Regions from separate parts of the Arthrobacter sp. PAMC25284 genome, predicted to be linked through region 4. Evidence: riboswitches for the same ligand, from Rfam matches in the RefSeq annotation. Region 4 holds a riboswitch; each other region holds the start of a gene.
The links. A riboswitch is a leader RNA that binds a small molecule or an ion and turns the genes downstream of it on or off. The one in region 4 is predicted to bind thiamine pyrophosphate.
Positions count from the first base shown of each region.

Region 1: it holds a riboswitch for thiamine pyrophosphate, as region 4 does, so the genes downstream of both, KY499_RS16505 (FAD-dependent oxidoreductase) here and KY499_RS12875 (ECF transporter S component) in region 4, are expected to answer to the same signal.
Region 2: it holds a riboswitch for thiamine pyrophosphate, as region 4 does, so the genes downstream of both, KY499_RS00965 (bifunctional hydroxymethylpyrimidine kinase/phosphomethylpyrimidine kinase) here and KY499_RS12875 (ECF transporter S component) in region 4, are expected to answer to the same signal.
Region 3: it holds a riboswitch for thiamine pyrophosphate, as region 4 does, so the genes downstream of both, thiC (phosphomethylpyrimidine synthase ThiC) here and KY499_RS12875 (ECF transporter S component) in region 4, are expected to answer to the same signal.

Region 1 covers NZ_CP080382.1:3,566,572-3,572,261, reverse strand. Annotated here, with positions in the region: partial or broken gene KY499_RS16535 (TetR/AcrR family transcriptional regulator) at 1-53, shown strand, start outside; gene KY499_RS16530 (DUF3107 domain-containing protein) at 105-329, shown strand; gene KY499_RS16525 (hypothetical protein) at 381-683, shown strand; gene KY499_RS16520 (4a-hydroxytetrahydrobiopterin dehydratase) at 680-1,366, opposite strand; gene KY499_RS16515 (thiazole synthase) at 1,439-2,266, opposite strand; gene thiS (sulfur carrier protein ThiS) at 2,287-2,523, opposite strand; gene KY499_RS16505 (FAD-dependent oxidoreductase) at 2,577-3,944, opposite strand; TPP riboswitch at 3,940-4,058, opposite strand; gene thiE (thiamine phosphate synthase) at 4,085-4,789, shown strand; partial or broken gene KY499_RS16495 (RNB domain-containing ribonuclease) at 4,888-5,690, shown strand, end outside.
Region 2 covers NZ_CP080382.1:203,028-208,717, forward strand. Annotated here, with positions in the region: partial or broken gene KY499_RS00960 (Rne/Rng family ribonuclease) at 1-1,743, shown strand, start outside; TPP riboswitch at 1,854-1,951, shown strand; gene KY499_RS00965 (bifunctional hydroxymethylpyrimidine kinase/phosphomethylpyrimidine kinase) at 1,934-3,469, shown strand; gene rplU (50S ribosomal protein L21) at 3,825-4,133, shown strand; gene rpmA (50S ribosomal protein L27) at 4,194-4,457, shown strand; gene obgE (GTPase ObgE) at 4,575-5,690, shown strand, end outside.
Region 3 covers NZ_CP080382.1:111,722-117,411, reverse strand. Annotated here, with positions in the region: gene KY499_RS00505 (hypothetical protein) at 1-256, opposite strand, end outside; gene KY499_RS00500 (VOC family protein) at 465-1,340, opposite strand; gene KY499_RS00495 (amidohydrolase family protein) at 1,409-2,521, opposite strand; TPP riboswitch at 2,598-2,705, shown strand; gene thiC (phosphomethylpyrimidine synthase ThiC) at 2,674-4,515, shown strand; gene KY499_RS00485 (alpha/beta fold hydrolase) at 4,556-5,290, opposite strand; gene ffh (signal recognition particle protein) at 5,351-5,690, opposite strand, start outside.
Region 4 covers NZ_CP080382.1:2,785,658-2,791,347, forward strand. Annotated here, with positions in the region: gene KY499_RS12850 (Na+/H+ antiporter subunit D) at 1-857, shown strand, start outside; gene KY499_RS12855 (Na+/H+ antiporter subunit E) at 854-1,399, shown strand; gene KY499_RS12860 (monovalent cation/H+ antiporter complex subunit F) at 1,396-1,674, shown strand; gene mnhG (monovalent cation/H(+) antiporter subunit G) at 1,664-2,092, shown strand; gene KY499_RS12870 (DUF4235 domain-containing protein) at 2,123-2,386, opposite strand; TPP riboswitch at 2,582-2,724, shown strand; gene KY499_RS12875 (ECF transporter S component) at 2,789-3,436, shown strand; gene KY499_RS12880 (ABC transporter ATP-binding protein) at 3,453-5,126, shown strand; partial or broken gene KY499_RS12885 (energy-coupling factor transporter transmembrane component T family protein) at 5,123-5,690, shown strand, end outside.

The sequences.
Region 1 (5,690 bases), 780 kb from region 4:
TGATCTACCGTTTAGCTTGGCGCGGAATCTCCCGCTTCCCTAAAGAGACCTAGACTACAAATAGATAACACCCAAATATCTTTGATTGGCTGGGAGGCCTTGCAGTGGAAGTAAAGATCGGCATTCAGAATATCGGCCGCGAAATTGTCCTCGAATCGACCCAGGACGCTGACGCAGTGGCCAAGGTCGTCGGCGAAGCCATCGCCAAGGGCACCGAGCTGCGCCTGACGGACGAAAAGGGACGCCAGGTGATCGTCCCCTCCGGTGTTATTGGCTACGTCGAAATCGGAGCCGAAGAAGTCCGCCGGGTTGGATTCGGCGCCCTCTAGCCCCTGCCGGCCTGCCTCTGCATCTGTCCGCACAACGAAAAGGTGTCTTGAATGCTGTCCCTGATTGTGGTTGCGATGGTGTCCATCGCCGCGGGCTTCGTGGTGTGGGCGAATGACAAGCGGCACGCCAAATACGGCATCAGCCTGCCCGCGGGGGTTTCAGCCTCGGTCGGGATGCTGAGCTGGATCACCTTTATGTCAGCCGGGTTCGGCTACCAGCCGGGCCTGACGTGGATCCCGTGGATTCTGCCGCCTGTCCTGGGCGTCGGGGCCGCGGTTGCGGCCGTGCTGTTCCTCGGCAGGGCACGGATCCGGCACGACACCGCCCGGCTGACCGCCATCCTCAAAATCTAGTCCGGAGGCGGCTGGTCCTGAACCGTTTCGGGCCCGTGGCCCGCTTCGGTACAGAGGCACAGCCGGTTGCCTTGAACATCCGTGACCACCACCCAGCGGGGTGCGTGGTCACGGTTCATTAACGCCCCGGTCGCCGCGGTCTTCTCCTGGACGGGCCCGGACTCGGCCTGGCTGCGGTGCACGTCAAGGTGGATATGATTGCTGTTGGGGGTGGACGTCTCCTGGAACCACACCCCGGGGCCGCGGCCATATGGGTCCATCAGGTCCCCCGAACTTGCCCTCCGGTAGCCGAGAGCCACCCGCCACACCTCGGAAATCGCGGCAGGGTCCTCGGTATCGATGCCGACCTCAATGGTCCGGAACAGCCCCGGCTCCGCGGCGGCGCCGGACGCCGCTGCAGCTGCACCGGCCGCTGTCGCCGCTGCGACGTCACGCGGGGTCACCTGGCCGCCGGCGTCATGGGAGCTGTACCGCAGAAACACCCGGTTGTAGCGCCAGTCGAGGTCCGGGTGATGGCCCTGCTCCTCGGCCAGCCGCCCGACGGCGGCAATCAGCTCAAGGGCCGCGGCGCTGGTCGGCGCCTTGTAGACGGTCACCAGCCCGCCAAGACGGTATCTCCAGTCCGGCAGGCCCGCCAGGGCGGCGTCGATCTGGTCCGCGCTGAGGATAGCCGGGACTGCCATATCGTGCTCCTTCGCTCGCGCGCGGGCCGGTCCGTTGCCGGTCGCTACCGCCGGATTCTTCCGCCGGCCCGGTTATAGGAATTCGGCCCGGCCTTCCATCGCGGAGGACGCCAGGGCGTGTTCGCGGCGCGGGATCCGGCCGGCTGTTTTCGCCAGCCTACCGGCGATCACGGCGTGTTTGAAGGCCTCCCCCATCAGTACCGGATTCTGCGCACGGGTTACTGCCGTGGCCAGCAGGACGGCGTCGCAGCCGAGCTCCATGGCCAGGGCCGCGTCCGAGGCCGTACCGATCCCGGCGTCCAGGACGACCGGCACGGAGGCCCGCGAGACGATCAGCTCGATGTTGTGGGGGTTCAGGATCCCCAGGCCCGTGCCGATCGGCGATCCCAGCGGCATCACGGCGGCCGCGCCCAGGTTCTCCAGCCGCAGGGCCAGGACCGGATCATCGTTGGTGTAGGCGAAGACCTTGAAGCCCCGGGCCACCAGCTGTTCGGTCGCGTCGACCAATTCCACGGCGTCCGGGAGCAATGTGTGTTCATCGGCGATGACTTCGAGCTTGACCCAGTCCGTTTCCAGGGCCTCCCTGGCCAGTTCGGCGGTCAAGACCGCGTCCTTAGCCGTGAAACAGCCGGCGGTGTTGGGCAGCACCCTGATCTGGTGGTCCTGGAGCAGTTGGAACAGCGAGCCCGTCTCAGCGGGCGAGTAGCGGCGCATGGCGACGGTGGTCAGTTCCGTCCCGGAGGCCACGAGGGCAGCGCCGAGCCCGTCCAGGCTTGGCGCCCCGCCGGTTCCCATGATCAGGCGTGATCCCAGCCGGACGCCGTCGACGACGAAGGGGTCCCGGCTGGACTGCTCGAGCGGACCGGATGCGGGCTCCTGCGTTGCCTGCAGTGTGTTCATCGTGGTGTCCTTCATGCCGTTCATCCTCCCTGCACCGCGGTCACGAGTTCGACGTCGTCGCCGTCGGCGAGCGCCGTCCCATGCCATTGGCTGCGCGGTACCATTTCGGAATTCCGGGCGACGGCAACCCCGAGTTTCCGGCCGTCTGCGGACTGCCCGTCGTGGCCGATGTCGCGGCCGGTGAGCTGGCTGACCAGCGTGCTGACGGAGGCGCCGTCGGCGACGGTATGCTCCGTTCCGTTGAGTCTGATGTTCATGCTGTTTCCTTAGGTGTGCTCTTGAAAGTGGTGCGTTTGATTCCGGGCGGCCGTTACCGGGCCGTGGCCGCTGCCGGGCGGCGGGCCGTGGAAAACCGGTCCGGACGGAAGCGGCCCCAGCGCGGATCCGCCGTTCCATCCAGCAGCTCCCGGCAGATGGCCGCTGCTGCCGGGGTCAGGAGGACGCCGTGCCGGAAGAACCCGGTGGCGATGATCAGTCCCGCGATGTCACCGCCGTCTTCCCCGGCGTTCCGGTCCGCCACGCGGCCGAGCAGCGGGGCGTTGTCGGGGGTGCCCGGCCGGGCCCGCGCCGTGGCTTCGAGCAGTTCCAGCTCGGCCACCGCCGGCAGCAATTGCTGGGCGTCCCGCAACAGCTGGTAGACGCCGCCGGCAGAGACCGCGACGGCGCCGCTCCGGTTCGTCCCGCCGCCAGAGGCCTTCCCTGGGTTGCTTCCCGTGGCAGCGGCCGGTCCGTCCTCGCGCTGGGTCGCCCCGATCACTACGGTCCCGTCCTGCCGCGGCACAATGTACACCGGGACGCCGCGGACGAGGCCGCGCACCGTGGACGTCAGCAGCGGCCGGAGGTGGGCGGGGACCCGGAGCCGAAGGATGTCGCCGCAGACCGGGCGCAGCGGCAAGGTGAGTCCGGCCGGCAGCCCGCCCAGGTCCGGGGCGCCGAGTCCGTTGGCCACAATTGTCTCCCGGGCATGAATGACGCCGCCGCCGGCGAGGATGGCCCCGCCCACGCGGCCGTCATCCCACAGCAACCCGGCCGCGCGCCGGGGAATCGCCCGGCTGCGGCCGTCGGCGCCCAGCAGCTCCGCCAACCGGGTGAGCAGCCGGCGCGGGTCCACCTGGTGGTCCGCCGGGATCTCGAAGGCACAGGAAATCCCGGGGCTCAGCAGCGGCTCCCGGCCGCGCGCCGCACGGACGGTCAGGGGTTCCACCGTCAGGCCGCATGCCTGCTGGACGGACCGCAGGTCCGCGAGCGCCCTGCGGTCGGCGGCGTCGGCACCCAGCGCGAGGGTCGGCGTCGTCAGATATCCGGTCCCGGTATCCGTGCCTGCGCCGGATCCACTGTCTGCTGCTGCCGCACACTCCAGTCCGGCGGCGAAGTCGGGCCACAGCCGTGACGATTCGAGCATCAGCTCCAGGAGTGCTTCTTCCTGGTAGTGCAGTTCGCTGACCGGGGCGAGCATGCCGGCGGCGGCCCAGCTGGCCCCGGTGCCGGGAGCGTCGTCGATCAGCGCCACGGACCGGCCGGAGCGGCTGGCCGCCAGCGCGATTCCGTGGCCAATGACGCCGCCGCCGATCACAGCGACGTCGTACCGGGCCTCCGCCGCGGTGTCGCCGTCGGCGCCGTCACGGCCGGGTTTGTCGCGGCCGGGTCCACCGGTGCCGGTGCCGGAGGGTCTGTCCATAACGTGCATCCTTCCCTACGCCGGTACTAACCGGATCAGGTCAAGCGGTCGGCTCTGACGCCCTCTCAGCCCTGCAGCATGTGACTGCTGCTACTGGCTCCCGCGGTATGCGCCCAGTGTAGAACAACTATTGTGGTGCCATGCGCCCAGATGCTTCTTATGACTCAGCACCCCTCCAGACGGCACGCCTTTACCTGTGCACCGACGCCCGCCGGGACCGAGGTGACTTCGAGAGCTTCGTCGACGCCGCGTTTGCCGGCGGCGTGGACATCATCCAGCTCCGGGACAAGTCGCTGGAGGCGGCCGAGGAACTGGAGCTCCTTAGCGTCCTGGCCGCGGTGGCGCAGCGGCACGGCAAGCTCTGGGCGGTGAACGACCGGGCAGACGTCGCTTCGCTCTCGGGCGCCCCGGTCCTCCACGTCGGGCAGAAAGACCTCCCGCCAGGCGCCGCCCGGTCCTTGCTGGGCCCGGCGGCGGTGCTGGGACTTTCCACCCACAGCCCCCGTGAAGTCGATGCCGCGATCGCTGCCGCGCAGGGACCGGGAGCGCTGGACTACTTCTGTGTCGGCCCGGTCTGGGCCACGCCCACCAAACCGGGCCGCGCCGCCGTCGGACTCGATCTGGTGCGGTACGCCGCCGAAGCGGACCGGGCCCGCGATGCCGGCGGCCCCGCCGGTGGCATCATGCCGTGGTTCGCGATTGGCGGTATCGATCTGGGCAATGTGGAACAGGTGGCTGCTGCCGGCGCCCGGCGGATCGTGGTGGTCCGGGCCATCACCGACGCCGACGATCCCGCCCACGCTGCCAAGTCGCTGCTCGACGCACTGGACGCCGCCGCAGCCTGAGCCGCTGCCCGCCGCCGGGTGACGACGCCGGGTGAACGGCGCCCGGTGCCGGCGCCCGGTCCGAGACTAATCATGGATTTCGAGTTACGCTGATTTTCGTGTCCCATCATCGTCTGGCCCCAAGCATCCACCGGCAGAAAAACCAACTGGCGGCGGCGCTCTCAGAGCTGCGCAGCACGCTGGAACTCCCGGGGCCCGTTCCCCGAAGACGTGCTCCGGGACGCCGATACTGCGGTGGCCGAGCACAAAATGCCGGAGCTGGACCTCACCCATGTTGAGTTCGTCACCATCGACCCGGAGTCCTCCACCGACCTGGACCAGGCCCTGTTTATCGAACAGTCCGGTGCGGGCTACACGGTGCTGTACGCCATCGCCGACGTCCCCTCTTTCGTAACTCCGGACAGTGCGCTGGACGCGGAAACCCGCCGCCGCGGCCAGACGTTTTATACGCCCGACGGCCGGATCCCGCTGCACCCGGAAGTGATCAGCGAAGCAGCCGGCAGCCTGCTCCCGGACCAGCTGTGCTCGGCGTTCGTCTGGGAGTTTGAGCTCGACGCCGCCGCAGAGGTGAGTTCCGCACTGGTGCGCCGGGCACAGGTCCGCAGCCGCGCCAAGCTCAGCTACAAGGGCGTCCAGGCCGACCTCGATGCCGGTACCGCCCCGCCCGCGCTGCAACTGCTCCGCGAGGTCGGCATCAAGCGGGTGGAACTGGAGCGCCTCCGTGGCGGGGCCAGCCTGAACATGCCCGAGCAGGAGATTCAGCAACTGCCCGACGGTGGCTACCGGATCGTCGCGGCCCCGTCGCTGCCCGTGGAGGACTGGAACGCGCAGATGTCGCTCATGACGGGAATGGCCGCGGCACGGCTGATGCTCGACGGCAAGGTCGGCATCCTCCGCACCA
Region 2 (5,690 bases), 1.3 Mb from region 4:
GCCCGTCTGACGAGCCAGATCTCGCTGCCCGGCCGGTACCTCGTTTACGTGCCCGGCAGTTCCATGACCGGCATCTCCCGCAAGCTGCCCGACGTCGAGCGCAACCGGCTCAAGCGCATCCTCAAGGACCGCCTGCCGGAAGACGCCGGCGTCATCGTCCGCACCGCGGCCGAAGGTGCGTCCGAGGAAGAACTGACCCACGACATCAACCGCCTCCGCGCGCAGTGGGAGGGTATCGAAGGCCAGTCGGCATCGACGAAGATCCTCGCCCCTGAACTGCTCTACGGAGAACCGGACCTGACCATTAAGGTGGTCCGCGACGTCTTCAACGAGGACTTTACCAAGCTGATCGTCTCCGGCGAGGAAGCCTGGGACACCATTGAGGCTTATGTCACCTACGTCGCTCCGGACCTCGTCGGCCGGCTCGAAAAGTGGACCAAGGACACGGACATTTTCTCGGCGTGGCGCATCGACGAGCAGATCCATAAGGCTCTGGACCGGAAGGTCTTCCTGCCGTCCGGCGGATCCCTCGTGATCGACCGGACCGAGGCCATGACCGTGGTGGACGTCAACACCGGCAAGTTCACCGGCAGCGGCGGCAACCTCGAGGAAACCGTCACGAAGAACAACCTCGAAGCCGCCGAGGAGGTCGTCCGGCAGCTCCGTCTCCGCGACATCGGCGGCATCATCGTGATCGACTTCATCGACATGGTGCTGGAATCGAACCGGGACCTCGTGCTGCGGCGCATGGTGGAGTGCCTGGGCCGGGACCGCACCAAGCACCAGGTCGCCGAGGTGACCTCGCTCGGACTCGTGCAGATGACCCGCAAGCGCATGGGCACCGGACTGCTGGAAGTCTTCGGCGAGCAGTGTGAAGCGTGCGCCGGCCGCGGCATCGTCACCCACGACGAGCCGGTCGAGCACCGCCGCGCCAACACCGTCGCCGCCGAGCACTATGTGCCGCGGACCGAAAACCAGAACCAGCCGGCTGTCCGGACCGAACGCAAGAGCCGCCGTCGTGGACGCGGTGGCCAGGGGACCGCTGAGTCGGACCCGGCAGCGCCCGCCGCGCCGGCTGCAGCAGCGCACCCCGAACCGACGGAGGCGGAACGCCACGCCAAGGCGGAAGCCACCCGGGCGGCTCTGGCGAACATCGCCGCCGCGGCGCATGCCGCGCACCTGCACGACGACGAGATTGCGGCGGCGCACCACAACGACACCGGGTCAGATACCGGTGCGGAAGCAACGGGGCGGCTGGACGAAGACCAGGAGGCAGCGGGACGTACCGGGGCCGTCCTGACGTTCGGCGGCGAACAGGTGGTCCTGCCGTTCGTTGAGCATGATCAGGAATCCCAGGCTCCGGCCCTGACCCTGGACCTGCTCACTGAAGCGTTCGCGCACCTGGGCGAAGGCGAACAGGATGGCGCCGGGTCTGCATCGGCACCGGCAGCACTCCGGTCACCCGAGGTTTCGGCTCCGCGCGTTGGGACGGATTCCCCGGCCGGCGTCGCGGACGCAGGCGCGGACGACGCAGCGCCCCGCAGCCGGCGTGGCCGCCGCAACCGGAGCGCCAGCCGCGCCCAGGGGGCAGCCAACGAGACCACGGTTGAACACCGCGAAGTCTCCGCCCCGGTCTCCGCCGTCGCCGTCCACGAAGCCAAGGCCCCGGCTGCGGCTGCGGTGAAGGCTGCCGGTAACGAGCCGATCATCCTCGGCGTCGGAGTCCCGGCGTCCGAGTTGTAGGTCCTCAGCCAACCGGCCGCAGGTTCCGCCCGGTCCAGACGTAACAATACGTCGGGGCCGGACGGAACCCGCGGCCGGTTAAGGACAGGACCGCCGGGAGAGCTAGGCTGACACCTGACACGGGGTGCCGCGCATCGGGCCGGCTGAGATCCAAACCCGTTGAACCTGTCCGGTTAGCACCGGCGAAGGGATGTCCCTTTTGTCCTCATCATTTCTCGCGTACCAGCCACAGGCATCGTCGCCGGTCCGGATTCCCCGTGTGCTGACGATCGCCGGCTCGGACCCCTCCGGCGGAGCCGGGGTTCAAGCCGACCTGAAGAGCATCGCCGCGCACAGCGGCTACGGCATGGCTGCCATCACCGCCCTCACCGCGCAGAATACCCGGGGCGTGCGGGCCGTCCACATCCCGCCGGCGGACTTCCTCACCGCCCAGCTGGATGCGATCAGCGACGACATCCGCATCGACGCCGTCAAAATCGGCATGCTGGCAGACGCTGCGGTGATCGGGGCGGTCCACGCCTGGCTCGAACGGACCAACCCCGCCATCGTCGTGCTGGACCCGGTCATGGTGGCCACGAGTGGCGACCGGCTGCTGCAGGACACCGCAGAGGCCGCACTGCAGGCCCTGCTGCCCCTCGCCGACCTGATCACCCCAAACCTCGCTGAGCTGGCCATCCTCCTGAATGAACCGGTCGCCGCGGACTGGGCCGAGGCCCTGGCCCAGGGGAAGCGGCTGGCCGCACGGACTGAAACCACCGTCCTGGTCAAAGGCGGCCATCTGGCAGGCAGCGACGCCGGCAGTTGCCCGGACGCGCTCATCAACACCGGGGGAGTGCTCGGCCAGGAAACCATCGAGGTGCAGGGGGACCGCGTGGCTACACGCAACAGCCACGGTACCGGCTGCTCCCTCTCCTCGGCATTGGCCACCGTGCAGGTCCGGGTGGGTGACTGGGAGGCGGCGCTGCGCGAGGTGAAGCCATGGCTGCAGGGAGCTCTGCGGACAGCGGGCTCGCTCGACGTCGGCTCCGGCAACGGACCGGTCCACCATTTCCACCACCTGCAGCAGACACCGGTTGCCGGCGAATTCGCCGCGCACCTCCGGGCCGGAGCCACCGACGACCTCGAGGCCATCTACGGCCTCGACTTCATCCGGGGACTGAGCGACGGAACCCTGCCCGAGAAAGAGTTCGCCTATTACCTCGCCCAGGACGCCATCTACCTGAACGGCTACTCCCGTGTCCTGGCCAGGGTCTCCGCCCTGGCGCCCACGGAAGCCGAACAGCTGTTCTGGGCACGTTCCTCGCAGCAGTGCCTGGAAGTCGAATCCGAGCTGCACCGGACCTGGCTCAGTACCCGGCCGACGGCGTCGGCGCCGGGACCGGTGACCAAGTCCTACGTGGACCATCTGCTGGCTGCCTCGGTTACGGGCAGTTACGGGGTGCTGGTCGCCGCAGTCCTGCCGTGCTTCTGGCTCTACGCCGAAGTCGGCGCCACCTTGCATGCCCGGTTCCTCGACGCCGGGGCGCCGGCGGGCCACCCCTACGCGGACTGGCTGCGTACCTACGCCGATGAGGAATTTGCCGCCTCGACCCGGCAGGCCATCGCCTACGCCGACACGGCCGCGCAGTACGCCTCCCGCACGGAGCGGGACGCGATGACGCGGGCCTTCGCTGAGTCCTCCCGCTATGAGCTGGAATTCTTCGACGCGCCGAGAACCCACGGCTGAACCACAAGTGCCCGTGCAGCCGGTAGGATGGACGGGCACGGTTCGGGAAGTCGCCGCGGCACCACCCTGCGGAAGCAGTGTGGCGCTTACCACGTACTTCCATCCCGAACCAGCCTCATTTGCGGCCGAAGGCAAAATTAGCGTATTCTGGATCTTCGGTGCTTACGCCAACACTTGGGTTATGACCCTGAGAATGATTCATTCGCCACGCGAGTGTGATTATTCCGGGGATAGCTCATGGGTTCCCCCGGGGAATCCACCGGCGTTGAGGCACAGCGTGAGCCAGGCCAATTTCCTTGGACCGGGGTTCCGCACGCAAATCTAGTAATAAACGTCGAGAGAAGTGAGTTCCCCAGTGGTGTACGCGATTGTCCGCGCAGGCGGCCGCCAAGAGAAGGTTTCCGTTGGAGACTTCGTTACCCTGAACCGCGTCCCCGGTGGAGCCGGCAGCACATTTGAGCTGCCCGCACTGCTTTTGGTTGACGGCGACAAGGTCACGTCCGCTGCCGCGGACCTGGCCAAGGTAACGGTTACGGCTGAGATCCTTGAGGACCTCCGTGGTCCGAAGATTGTGATCCAGAAGTTCAAGAACAAGACCGGCTACAAGAAGCGCCAGGGTCACCGTCAGGAATTGACCAAGGTCAAGATCACCGGTATCAAGTAACCAACCGTTACTGTTCAGGTTTTCAGCAGATTCCCCAGAATTTAAAGGCAGGCATTTCAAATGGCACATAAAAAAGGCGCGAGTTCCACTCGCAACGGTCGTGACTCCAACGCCCAGTACCTCGGCGTCAAGCGCTTCGGCGGTCAGGTAGTCTCCGCAGGCGAGATCATCGTCCGCCAGCGCGGCACCCACTTCCACCCCGGTGCAGGCGTTGGCCGCGGCGGGGATGACACCCTGTTCGCACTGACCCCCGGCGCTGTCGAGTTCGGCACCCGCCGCGGCCGCCGCGTTGTCAACATCGTGGCTGCAGCAGCGGCAGAGTAGTACATAGTTTTCAAATCGGTGGGGCGGGCCATTAGGTCCGCTCCACCGGTGTTTTAACCGCATTAGAATCATCTTGGGCCTCGTGTGGGTCCGGGGAACAGCACTGAGGAGATCCACGTGGCGAGCTTTGTAGACCGGGTAGTACTGCACGTATCCGGCGGTACCGGCGGCCACGGCTGTGTTTCCGTCCACCGCGAGAAGTTCAAGCCGCTCGGCGGACCCGATGGCGGCAACGGCGGTAACGGCGGCGACGTCATCCTCCGTGTCGACCCGCAAACCACCACCCTGCTCGACTACCACCACGCCCCGCACCGGCACGCCACCAACGGCGGCCCCGGAATGGGCGACTGGCGCGGCGGTAAGAACGGCGAAACCCTGATCCTGCCCGTGCCCGTCGGAACCGTGGTCAAGACCAAGGCCGGGGAGGTCCTCGCCGACCTCGTCACTGAAGGCGCTGAATACATCGCCTCAGCCGGAGGCATCGGCGGACTCGGCAACGCCTCGCTGTCGTCGCAAAAGCGCCGTGCCCCCGGCTTCGCACTGCTCGGCATCGAAGGCGAATCCAGTGACATTGTCCTGGAACTGAAATCCATCGCGGACATCGCACTGGTGGGTTTCCCCTCTGCCGGCAAGTCGAGCCTGATCGCCGCCATGTCGGCCGCGCGGCCCAAAATCGCCGATTACCCTTTCACGACGCTGATCCCGAACCTGGGCGTCGTCCAGGCCGGTGACGTCCGCTTCACCATTGCCGATGTTCCGGGCCTGATCGAGGGCGCCAGCGAAGGCAAGGGCCTCGGCCACCACTTCCTGCGCCACGTCGAGCGCTGTGCTGCGCTCGTCCACGTGCTGGACTGTGGAACGCTGGAATCCGACCGCGACCCGCTCTCCGACCTGGCCATCATTGAATCGGAACTGGAAAAGTACGCGGTCGACATGAGCTTCAGCGGCGTCGACGGTGATGTGGTCCCCCTGAACCACCGCCCCCGGCTTGTGGCGCTGAACAAAGTGGACCTGCCGGACGGCAAGGACATGGCCGAATTTGTCCGGCCGGACCTGGAGTCCCGCGGCTACAAAGTCTTTGAAATCTCCGCCACGAGCCACGAAGGCCTTCGCCAGCTCGGCTTCGCCATGGGTGAAATCGTGCAGGCGGCCCGCGACGCCGTCGCTGCCGCGCCGCCCAAGGTGCAGGCCCCGATCCTGAAGCCGCGCGCCGTCAACGAGTCCGGTTTCAAA
Region 3 (5,690 bases), 1.2 Mb from region 4:
GGTCAGCGAGGACCCGGACCATGGCGTCCGGGACGCCGAGGAGCGCGTCACTGGACACGTCGACCATGGCCAGCTCATAGTTTGATCCCGCGGCGTGCACGGCGGCCCCGGCCAGGTCGCCGAGCCGTTCAATTTCGAAGTCGCTGATGTCCGCGATCCGCAGTGCCCCCGGCGCGGCGGCCCCGCCACTTTCAAGGGCCGCGGCGCGCCGGAGGGCTTCGTCGTGGGTGGACACAAAGATTTCGGTGAAGCCCATGAAGCTGGTCCTTAGTTTTCTGGCAGCGCTGGGCCGCATCTTGGCATTTGCTTCAGCCTAGCCGCTTGGGGGCGGCATCGTCGGGGCTGGACTGGGCATGCCCTCCCTTGACCGCGACCACTGGACATATAGCCACTATGCCCATCGCTGGGAGTCTGCGCTGGGCATGTCCAGCGGCCAGCGCAGTTGGCAGTCAGCGCAGTTGGCGTCAGCGCACCGCGACACGGATGCGGTTGCGCCATGGATCCTCGAAGCGCAGTTCGGCTCCGGTGTGGTGCGATTCCATACCGGCGACCCTAAGCCGGTCGGCGAGCGCCCCGACGTCGTCTGCCGAGGGCAGTTCAATCAGCACCTCACCGAGCCCCAGCGTGTCATGCCGGGGTCCGGCGCCGCGGCTGTTCCAGACGTTCATGGCCATGTGATGGTGATAGCCGCCGGCGGAGACGAAGAGGGCCTGGCCGTGCCAGCCGGCGGTCTTTTCGAAGCCAAGCGTTCCGACGTAGAAGTCATGGGCGGACTGCACGTCGCCGACCTGGAGGTGGACGTGTCCGACGCCGGCCGCGGTCCCGCGCTGCCCGGTCACCGATTCCTCGGTCAGGAATTGTTCGAGGAATCGCTGCGGCGGGAGGGCCAGGCTGTCCATGACCACATTCATGCCGTCCCAGGACCAGGCATCGCGGGGCCGGTCCCAGTACAGCTCAATCCCGTTACCCTCGGGATCGGTGAAATAGAAGGCCTCGCTGACGAGGTGGTCCGCGCTTCCAGTGAAGGACTGCGGCGCGTACTGCGCAGCGCTGGCGACCGTGGCGGCCAGCGCAGGCTGGTCCTCGAACAGCAGCGCCGTGTGGAAGAGTCCGGCCTCGCCGCGGGAGGGGATCCTCAGTCCGGGGGCCGGGGCGAGGTGCACAAGGGGTTTACGTCGGCGGCCGAGGTAGAGCCCGCCGTCCTGCTCCGCCACAATGTCCAGGCCGAGGGCACGCTGATAGTAGTCCGACATGAGTTTCATGTCCCCCACCTTGAGCATCACGGTGCCCATGGCGAGTTCGGCGGGAAGAAGATCCTGGGTGCTGGTTTCTGCGGTCATGGGCGCTCCGGTGTTCCTGCGGCCACCGACCCTCGATGACCCTACATAAGGCTAAATTACTTGAAGCTTCAATTTATTCCTAATGGGCCGGTTGCTGCCGGAGCGACCGGTTCGCCGCGAAGGACAATGTGCTTGAGTTCCTGCAGGGTGCCCAGATTGGTCCGGGGATCCTCGGCGCAGACCAGGACGTCGGCGCTGGCCCCCTCGCTGATCCCGTCGGCGCCGAGCCAGTCCCGTGCGGACCAGGTCCCGGCGTCGAGGGCCGCCCTGGCCGGCAGGCCTGCGGCGTGCAATGCCTGGATTTCGTCCACAATGCGCCCGTGCCGGATTACGCTCCCGGCATCAGTGCCGGTGTAAATCGGAACCCCGGCCTCGAAGGCCTCGAGGATCCGCTCGCTGCGGCGCTGCCAGAGCGAGCGCATGTGCGCGGCGTAGCGCGGAAACCTCGCCTCGGCCTGGGCGGCAATGTCCGGGAACGTGGCGATGTTGATCAGGGTAGGGACGATCGGGACGCCCTGCTCCACGAAACGCGGAAGGTGCCGGGGAAGGAGCCCGGTGGCGTGCTCGATGCAGTCGATCCCGGCGTCGAGCATGTCATCGAGCGTGTCCTCAGCGAAACAATGCGCCGTCACCCGCGCGCCTTCGTCGTGGGCCGCCTCGACGGCGTCCTTAAGTACTCGGGCCGGGAAGCTCGGGGCAAGGTCCCCGGCGTCACGGTCGATCCAGTCCCCGACGAGTTTGACCCAGCCGTCCCCGGCCTTGGCCTGTTTCCGCACAGCCTCTACGAGGCCTTCCGGTTCAACCTCGACGGCGAAACCCCGCAGGTACCGCCGGGTCCGGGCGATATGCCGTCCGGCCCGGATGATGCGCGGCAGGTCGGCCCGCTGCTGCAGCCAGCGGGTGTCGTGGACAGCCCCGGCGTCGCGCACCAGCAGGGTGCCGGCGTTCCGGTCCGTGAGCGCCTGTTCCTCGGCGGTATGGTCCGGGACATCCCCACCGGGTCCGAGTCCGATGTGGCAGTGGGCGTCCACGAGGCCCGGGATCACCCAGCCGGCGAGGACCCGGTCCGGTCTGACGGCAGGCCGCCGGAAGGTCAGGACGCCGTCGACCGACCACAGTCCATGCTCTTCCCGGTCCGGGGCGGTCAGCACCGGGCCGCTGAACTCGATGATCCTGTTCATGACTCCAAGCGTAGACCTCCTGCCGGCCCCGGCCCGGTCATATCACGGCACCTGGTCCGGCGTGTGGTAGCTTCATCTACGACCACACGGGTGCCCTTGCAGGGGCTGAGATCGGGCTGATGCAGCCTGCGACCGTTGAACCTGTCCGGGTAATGCCGGCGAAGGAAGTGAGTAATCCTTTGAGCACCACAGAAATACAGCACAGCCCTGCCCAAGATGAAGCACCCGGTACAACGGAGAGGGCTGAAACCCAGTCCTTGAAGTCGCACTCGCTGGCTTACATCGCTGACGACACAACGGGGATCCGCGTCCCGGTCACCGAAATCGCGCTGGAAATCTCCCCGAATGGCGAGCCCAACGCCCCGTTCCGGGTCTATCGGACGGAGGGCCCCGGCAGCGATCCCGTGGTGGGTCTCGAGCCGTTCCGCGCCCCGTGGATCGAGGCCCGCAAGGACACCGAGCCGTACAGCGGCCGGGAACGGAACCTGCTCGACGACGGCAAGTCGGCCGTGCGTCGCGGCGCCGCCTCCGCCGAGTGGAAGGGCACACAACCGGTGCCCCGCCGCGCCGTCGAAGGCACGACCGTAACCCAGATGCGCTACGCAAAGCAGGGCATCATCACCCCGGAAATGCAGTTCGTGGCGCTGCGGGAAAACTGCGATGTGGAGCTGGTTCGCAGCGAGGTGGCGGCCGGCCGCGCCATCATCCCCAACAACATCAACCACCCCGAGTCCGAGCCGATGATTATTGGCAAGGCCTTCCTGGTCAAGATCAACGCCAACATCGGGAACTCGGCCGTCACCAGCTCCATCGCGGAGGAAGTGGACAAGCTGCAGTGGGCCACGAAGTGGGGAGCGGACACCGTCATGGACCTCTCCACCGGAGACGATATCCACACCACCCGGGAGTGGCTGATCCGCAATGCGCCCGTCCCGATCGGCACCGTCCCGATCTACCAGGCGCTGGAAAAAGTCAACGGCGAGGCCAACGCGCTCACCTGGGAGATCTACCGGGACACAGTGATCGAACAGTGCGAGCAGGGCGTGGACTACATGACCGTCCACGCCGGCGTCCTCCTGCGCTACGTACCGCTCACGGCCAACCGTGTCACGGGGATCGTGTCCAGGGGCGGTGCCATCATGGCGGGGTGGTGCCTCGCACACCACCAGGAAAACTTCCTGTACACGCACTTTGACGAGCTGTGCGAAATCTTCGCCAAATACGACGTCGCGTTCTCACTCGGGGACGGGCTGCGCCCGGGCGCGACGGCGGACGCGAACGACGCCGCGCAGTTCGCCGAACTGGACACCCTGGCCGAACTGACGAAACGGGCGTGGGAATACGATGTCCAGGTCATGGTGGAAGGTCCGGGCCACATTCCCTTCCACCTCGTCCGTGAAAACGTCGAACGCCAGCAGGAACTCTGCCAGGGCGCCCCGTTCTACACGCTCGGCCCGCTGGTCACCGACATCGCTCCCGGCTATGACCACATCACCTCGGCAATCGGCGCCACCGAGATTGCCCGCTACGGCACGGCAATGCTCTGCTACGTCACGCCCAAAGAACATCTCGGGCTTCCGAACAAGGACGACGTCAAGACCGGCGTCATCACCTACAAGATCGCCGCCCACGCTGCCGACCTCGCGAAAGGCCACCCGGGCGCCCACGAACGCGACGATGCACTCTCCAAGGCGCGGTTCGAATTCCGCTGGCGCGACCAGTTCGCCCTCTCCCTGGACCCGGTCACGGCCGAATCCTTCCACGACGAGACGCTGCCGGCAGAACCTGCCAAGACGGCCCACTTCTGCTCCATGTGCGGACCGAAGTTCTGTTCCATGCGGATCAGCCAGGACATCCGCGACGAATACGGATCCGCGGAGTCGCAGGCCGCGCTGGCCGAGATGGCAGCCGGGATGCGGGAAAAGAGCCAGGAGTTCCTCGCCTCAGGCGGGAAGGTTTACCTTCCGGAGCTCTCAGTCGGCGGCCGCGCCTAGCCGGCCGGACGGTTGCCGGAGGATCCGCGGACGGTCCCGATCAGCACGCCTGGGCGTGCTGGGACCGGCTGACTTCGGCAATGAATGAACGGATGATCCGGCGGCCTTCCGCCGAATCCTGGGGCCGGTGCCCGCCCGCGGCGACGTGGTGCAGGGCGCCGGTCTCCCGCAAATAGCCGGCGATTTCCTCGTAGAGCGGTTCCCAGCCGCCGGTCAGGACCAGGGTGGGCACGCCGGGGACGATCTGCAGCGGCGCCTCCCAGGGCGGCGCCTGCAACCGCAGCCGCCGGGCAGCGCGGACGGCCTCCGGCGTTGTCGCCCCGGGGGCGTCTGCGGAGAACGCCCGCCGAAGGTACTCGCGCTGAAAGTCTTCGTCGCTGAGCTGATGGCGGACGTCATACAGGGGCTGCATCAAGGCCCGGTGCGCCGCCGACGCCGGCAGTTCAGCCGTCAGCGACAGGCAGGCCGGTTCCACCAGGGTGAGGGACTGGACAAGATCGGGCCGCTGGACGGCGGCCATCATCGCCGCGATGGCTCCCTGCGAGTGGGCCACGACGTGGCCGCCGGCCTCACCGCGGCCGTCATCGGCCAGCGATGCCAGGACTATGGCGGTGTCCGCGGCGAAGTCCGTTTCAAGTGGTTCAGCGTCTGGTTCAAACCCGTGACGCCGGAGGAAAAGGGCATCGTAGGAGAGCGCCAATCCGTGCTGCTTCGGCCACGCGGCAGCCCCGAAGCTGCCTGCCCCGTGGACAAAAACTACGCGCTGCTTGAACATTCTCTAACCCTAGGGCACCGACCCGTCAATCCGGCGGGCGACATAGCAGCGGTTGGCGGGTTACTTGTCTCCGCCGAGGAATTTATCGAAGCCCTTGGGCAGGTTCAGCTGGGAGGGATCAAAATCCCCGCCCTGCTGGCCGAAGGAAGCTCCGGTCGGCAAGGCCTTGGCCCCTGCCGCGCGCCGGGCCTCCGCGTCGCGAAGTTCCTGGGCGGCCTTGGCGGGGTTGCCGGAGCGCGCCTTCTTCTTCGGCGCGTTCTTGGCACCCTTGCGGGCCGCTCCCCCGGCGCCCGGCATCCCCGGCATGCCGGGCATCCCGCCGCCGGCGGCCATCTTCTTCATCATCTTCTGGGCCTGCGCAAACCGCTCCAGGAGGCCATTGACTTCGGAAACGTGCACG
Region 4 (5,690 bases):
TGGTACGGACGGAGACGCTCCTGTTCCCCGGGGATGCGCTCAACGCCCCGTTGATGGTCGCAGCACTGCTGACCATGGTGGTCGGCATCCTCGGCGCACTGGCCCAGAGCGACATCAAGAGGCTTCTGTCCTTCACCCTGGTCAGCCACATCGGCTACATGGTCTTCGGACTCGCCCTGTCCACCGTGGCCGGGCTGGGCGCCGCCGTCTTCTACGTGGCCCACCACATCACCATCCAGACCAGTCTGTTCCTGGTGACCGGCCTGATTGAACGCCGCGGCGGCAGTTCCTCGGTGGACCGGCTGGCAGGGCTGGCGAAACTCTCCCCGCTGCTGGGCGTACTGTTCTTCCTCCCCGCCATGAACCTGGCCGGGATCCCGCCGTTCTCCGGCTTCCTCGGCAAACTCGGCCTCGTGCAGGCCGGCGTGCAGCTCGGCACACCATTGGCCTACGCGCTGGTGACCGGGGGAGTGCTGACCAGCCTGCTGACCCTGCTCGCCGTCGCCCGGGTCTGGAACAGGGCCTTCTGGCGCCAGCCCGCGGACGCCGAACACCCCGACCCGGTACTGCTCGCCGCTCCCGCGGATTCAGCCACGGGAGACCGGGCAGGAAAAACCAATGTCACGCTGCTGCCGCGAACGATGGTGGGGTCCACCCTCGGCCTCGTGATCGCCGGCGTCGCACTCACGGTATTCGCCGGGCCGCTGTTCCAGCTCGCAGACCACTCCGCGCAGGAGATGCTGGACCGGTCCGCCTATATCCAGTCGGTACTCGGCGAGGAAACCCCGGTCCCCGCGGCTCCGCAATCCGGGCAGGCCCAGCCGCAGAACAGCCCGCAGCCGGGGGCCGGGACATGAGCAGGCAGCGGATCTCACTCCGCCAGGAAGTGCCCCTGCTCGTCTGGCTCGTCTTCGTCTGGGGCGCGCTGTGGCAGGACTTCAGCGCGGGTAACCTGCTCTTCGGTGCCTTGATCTCGGTGGTGGTCGCCCGGCTGCTTTACCTTCCCCCGGTGGAGCTGGGCGGCCGGTTCAATGTGCTGCGCGCCATCGCGTTCGCCGTCATCTTCCTGGGCAAAGTGGTGGCGGCGAGCATCCAGCTTCTGGTGCTGGCCGTGGTGACCGGGCCGCGGGTGATCAGCGCCATCGTCGCGGTCCCCCTGCGCAGCCACTCCGATCTGCTGGTCACGGCCACGGGGCACGTCATCTCGCTGATCCCGGGCTCGCTGGTGGTGGAGGTGGACCGGTCCACCTCCACGCTCTACATCCACGGAATCAACGTCCGTACTGCCCGGGACGTGGCCCGGCTCCGCAAGGAGGTCCGCGACACCGAGGCCGGGCTGATCCGCATCATGGGGTCGCGCGAGGAATTGTCCGCCCTAAAACAGGAGGGGGGCGCGTGATGCAGCTCGTCCTGACCGTGACCGCCATCGTTTTGTCCCTGGCCGCCGTCGGAGCGATTATCCGGATCGCGGTCGGCCCCTCGCTGCTGGATCGGGTGCTCGCGGCCGACGTGCTGCTGGCCATTTTTGCGGCCGCGCTGTGCATCGACATGGCCGTGAACCGCCGCCTCAACAACATCATGCTGGTTGTGGCGATCTCCATCATCGGCTTTGTCGGATCCGTGACCGTGGCCCGGTTCGTCGCGGACCGAAGGGAGACTCCCCGTGACTCCTGAGGATTTCCCCGTCGAGGCAGTGATCGACGCCGTCTCCGCCGTCTTTATGGTGGCCGGCGCCCTGCTGTCGCTCGCGGCGGCCATCGGGCTGCTGCGTTTCCCGGATCTTATGAGCCGGATGCACGCCGCCACCAAACCCCAGGTGCTGGGTCTGTTCCTGCTGCTCTTCGCCCTGGGGCTGCAGATGCGGACCTGGTGGGTGTGGCCCGTCCTGCTGGTGGCCTGGATCTTTCAGCTGCTCACCGTGCCTGTGTCCGCCCACATGGTGGGCAGGGCAGGCTACCGGACCAAGCACCTGCACCCGGAGCTGTTGAGCACGGACGAGCTCGAAGCCGTGGTCCAGCAGGCGGCCGCCCAGCCTGATCCGAACGCCGACGACGGCGGGCCTGCCGGATCCGGCGCACCGCACGGCAGGTAAGCCGACGGCAGTCCGTCCGGCCGCTGGCGCTTAGACGATGTCCTGGGTTTTAGCGAAGCGGGTGATGGCCCGCTGGGTGCCACGGTTCGCGAGGACCTGGATGATGGCGCTGACCGACGCCGAGATGAGAGCAAATGTCAGTGCGTGGCGCAGGGTGGTGGGAACGTCGTCGTCGTCGCCTTTGGGCGGTTTGGACCCGGTGATCTTTTCCCAAGTGGTGTCGACCAACTTGGTGCCGACGAAACCGGCGAGCAGGCTGATGCCGGTGCCGAGCAGTTTGATGAAGAGGTTCATACCGGGACTCCTAGGGGGCGGGAACTGGACTTGACCAGCCTAACGTTTTCGCCGGGCCCGTCCATACCGGCCGTCCGGCTCCGGCTGCGCCGCCGGGACCGGGCAGAATACGTCTTTCGGCCGCCGAATGTTACTGCAGGCCGTGAAAGCGCGGCGCTTCAGGTGTAAGCTGGGCCACGCCCACAAGGGTGATTTTTAATACGACAGGGGAGCGCCGCCGGCGACACCACTGGAGAAATCCAGAGGCATCACAGGCGGGCGCTGAGAGTGCGGACAGCCGCAGACCCTCGAACCTGATCCGGTTAGTACCGGCGCAAGGGAGTCGAGTTCTCAGAGTGCCCGGTGCGGCGGCGGAAGCTGTCGGACCGGGCACCCTCCCCTCCTGTTCCTCAGGAGGACGGCATGACATCTGTAGTAACCAAGAAGACCAGCTATAACTGGCGCGTTGTGGACATCGTGGTGGCCGCGTTGATCGCGGTCGCCGGCGGCGTGATCTTCTGGGCCTGGTCCCAGGGCGCCAACGTGATTTCCGCGCCCATTAATGCACTCTATCCGCCGCTCACCGGCCTCTACGCCGGCGGCTGGATGATCCCGGCCGTGCTGGGCATGCTCATCATCCGAAAGCCCGGAGCCGCTTTGTTCTGCGAAACCGTGGCCGCGACAGGTGAGTTGTTCATGGGCTCGCAATACGGGGTCGCGGTGCTCACCTCGGGCCTGCTGCAGGGCCTCGGCGCGGAGCTGGTGTTCGCGCTGGTCCTGTACAAGAAGTTCAGCGTCCCGGCTCTCTACCGGAAGTTCAACCTGCCGGTGGCGTTGCTGGCCGGTGCCGGCGCGGGCCTGTTCTGCGGACTCAATGACTCGTTTACGCCGTGGGGCTGGAACATCGCCTATGCCGCACCGGACAAGCTTGTCTACATCATCTGCACCACCATCTCCGGAGCCCTCATCGCCGGCGGGCTGTCCTGGCTCGCGACCCGGGGCCTGGCCAGGACCGGTGTCCTGGGCTCGTTTGCCTCCCGCAAGGCCGCCACGGAGCCCGTCTTTTCCTGATCACGGGACAGCCCTCATGACATCGATTCAGGCAGTCCGCCCCGCGGCCGTCACGGCACGGGGTTGGGGCTGGCGGCATGCCGGGCGAGCCCGGCCCGCCGTGAATGCGCTGGACCTGGACATCCGGCCTGGCGAACGGGTCCTCCTGCTGGGCCCATCCGGCGCTGGCAAATCCACCCTGCTCCATGCCCTCGCGGGCGTGCTCGGCGATAGTTCCGCCGGTGAGCCAGGTGAATCCGGTGATACCGGGGATTCCGACGAGACCGGCAGCCTCCTGATCGACGGGGCCCCGCCCCGGGACCGGCGTGGCCGTGCCGGCCTGGTCCAGCAGGACCCGGAGACCCAGGTCGTGCTGTCCCGGGTCGGTGACGACGTAGCTTTCGGCGCCGAAAACCTATCGGTGCCTCCCGCGGAAATCTGGGCGCGCGTGCACGAATCACTCGACGACGTCGGGCTCGGCGCACTGTCCCAGGACCATCCCACGTCGGCCCTCTCGGGCGGACAGAAGCAGCGGCTGGCGCTGGCCGGCATCCTGGCCATGCGCCCCGGGCTGCTGCTGCTGGATGAGCCCACCGCCAACCTGGACCCCGCCGGTGTGCTCGAAGTCCGCGACGCGGTAGGCCGCTGCCTGGAAAAGACCGGGGCCACCCTGGTGGTCGTGGAGCACCGCGTTGCGGTCTGGAAAGATCTCGTGGACCGGATCGTGGTGCTGCAGCCGGGCTCCGCCACGGAGCCGGCAGTGCTGATCGACGGCACGCCGGACGCGGTGCTTGATCAGGCGCGGGACATGCTCATGGCTGCGGGCGTCTGGGTGCCTGGCCATGTGCCCGCCACCCGGGCCCGCACCACAGCCCGGCGGGGTGATGCTGCCGCACACGGTGCGGGACGGGGCGCCGGGCCCTCTGCCGCAGGCGGCGTGCTGCTCGCCGCGGAACAGCTGGCGGTTTCGCGCGCGCAGCCGCGACGGGCCGGGCTCCGGGACGGCTTCCGCCGGATTGCCCCGCAGCCCGTGCAGGCCGGGATCACCACCGGGGTCCGCGCCGGCGAAGCCCTGACCATCACCGGCCCGAACGGCGCCGGGAAATCGACCTTCGCGCTGACACTGGCAGGCTTGCTCCGCCCCGTCGCCGGAACCGTGAGCGCCAGCGATGCCCTGAGCGCCGGCGTCGGAAGTGACCCCTACCAGTGGAAGGCCCAACAGCTGATTGCACGGATCGGGACGGTGTTCCAGGAACCCGAGCACCAGTTCGTCACCGGCCGGGTGATCGATGAACTGATGTTCGGCCCCCGCCACCTCGGCTACGGAGAGGACCGGGTGGAGGAGCTTTTGGAGCGGCTGCGGCTGACCGACCTCGTGGATGCCAACCCCTACACGCTCTCCGGCGGGGAGAAGCGGCGGCTGTCGGTGGCCACCGTCCTCGCCGCCCACCCACAGGTGCTGGTCCTTGACGAGCCCACCTTCGGCCAGGACGCAAACACGTGGGCCGAGCTCGCTTCCTTCCTGTCCGAGCTGCTCGATGCCGGAACCGCGATCGTCTCCGTGACCCATGACCAGGAATTTACGGCAGCCCTGGGCGGTACGGAACTCAGCCTCGGCGCTCCGGGCCGCGCCGGGCGCGGCAGCCGGGAGCACGGCGGGGGCCACCATGACCTCCGGGGCCGCGAACTGCCCGGGGCGGCCCCGTCATGAGGGATGCCCTGGCCCTTCGCGGCAACCGGTCCGTGCTGACCCGGGCCAACCCGCTGGCTAAGTTCACGGCCGTCGTCCTCATTACCTTCGTGCTGGCGTTGTCCATCGATTGGGTCTCGGCCTCGGTGGCACTGGCGTTCGAACTGCTCCTGTTTCCCCTCGCCGGCCTGACCCTGGTCCTGCTGTGGCAGCGCGGATGGCCACTGATCCTGGCCGCGGCACTGGGCGGATGGAGCACCGCCATCCTGGCGCCGGACACCGGGTCCATCCTGGTCGACACCGGGATCTGGTCCATCAGTGAGGGCTCCTTGCAGCTGGGGTTGGGGTTCGCGCTGCGCGGGCTCGCAATTGCCCTCCCCGCCGTGCTGCTGATGAGCTGCACGGACCCCACCGATCTGGCTGATGCGCTCGCCCAGAAGGCAAAGCTGCCGCACCGCTTTGTGCTGGGAACCCTGGCCGCGATGCGGCTGGTGGGGCTGATGGCCGAAGAATGGCAGACCATCGGGATGGCCCGGCGGGGCCCGCGGCGTGGGCTCGCGCGGCAACCCCTACCAGCGGATCCGG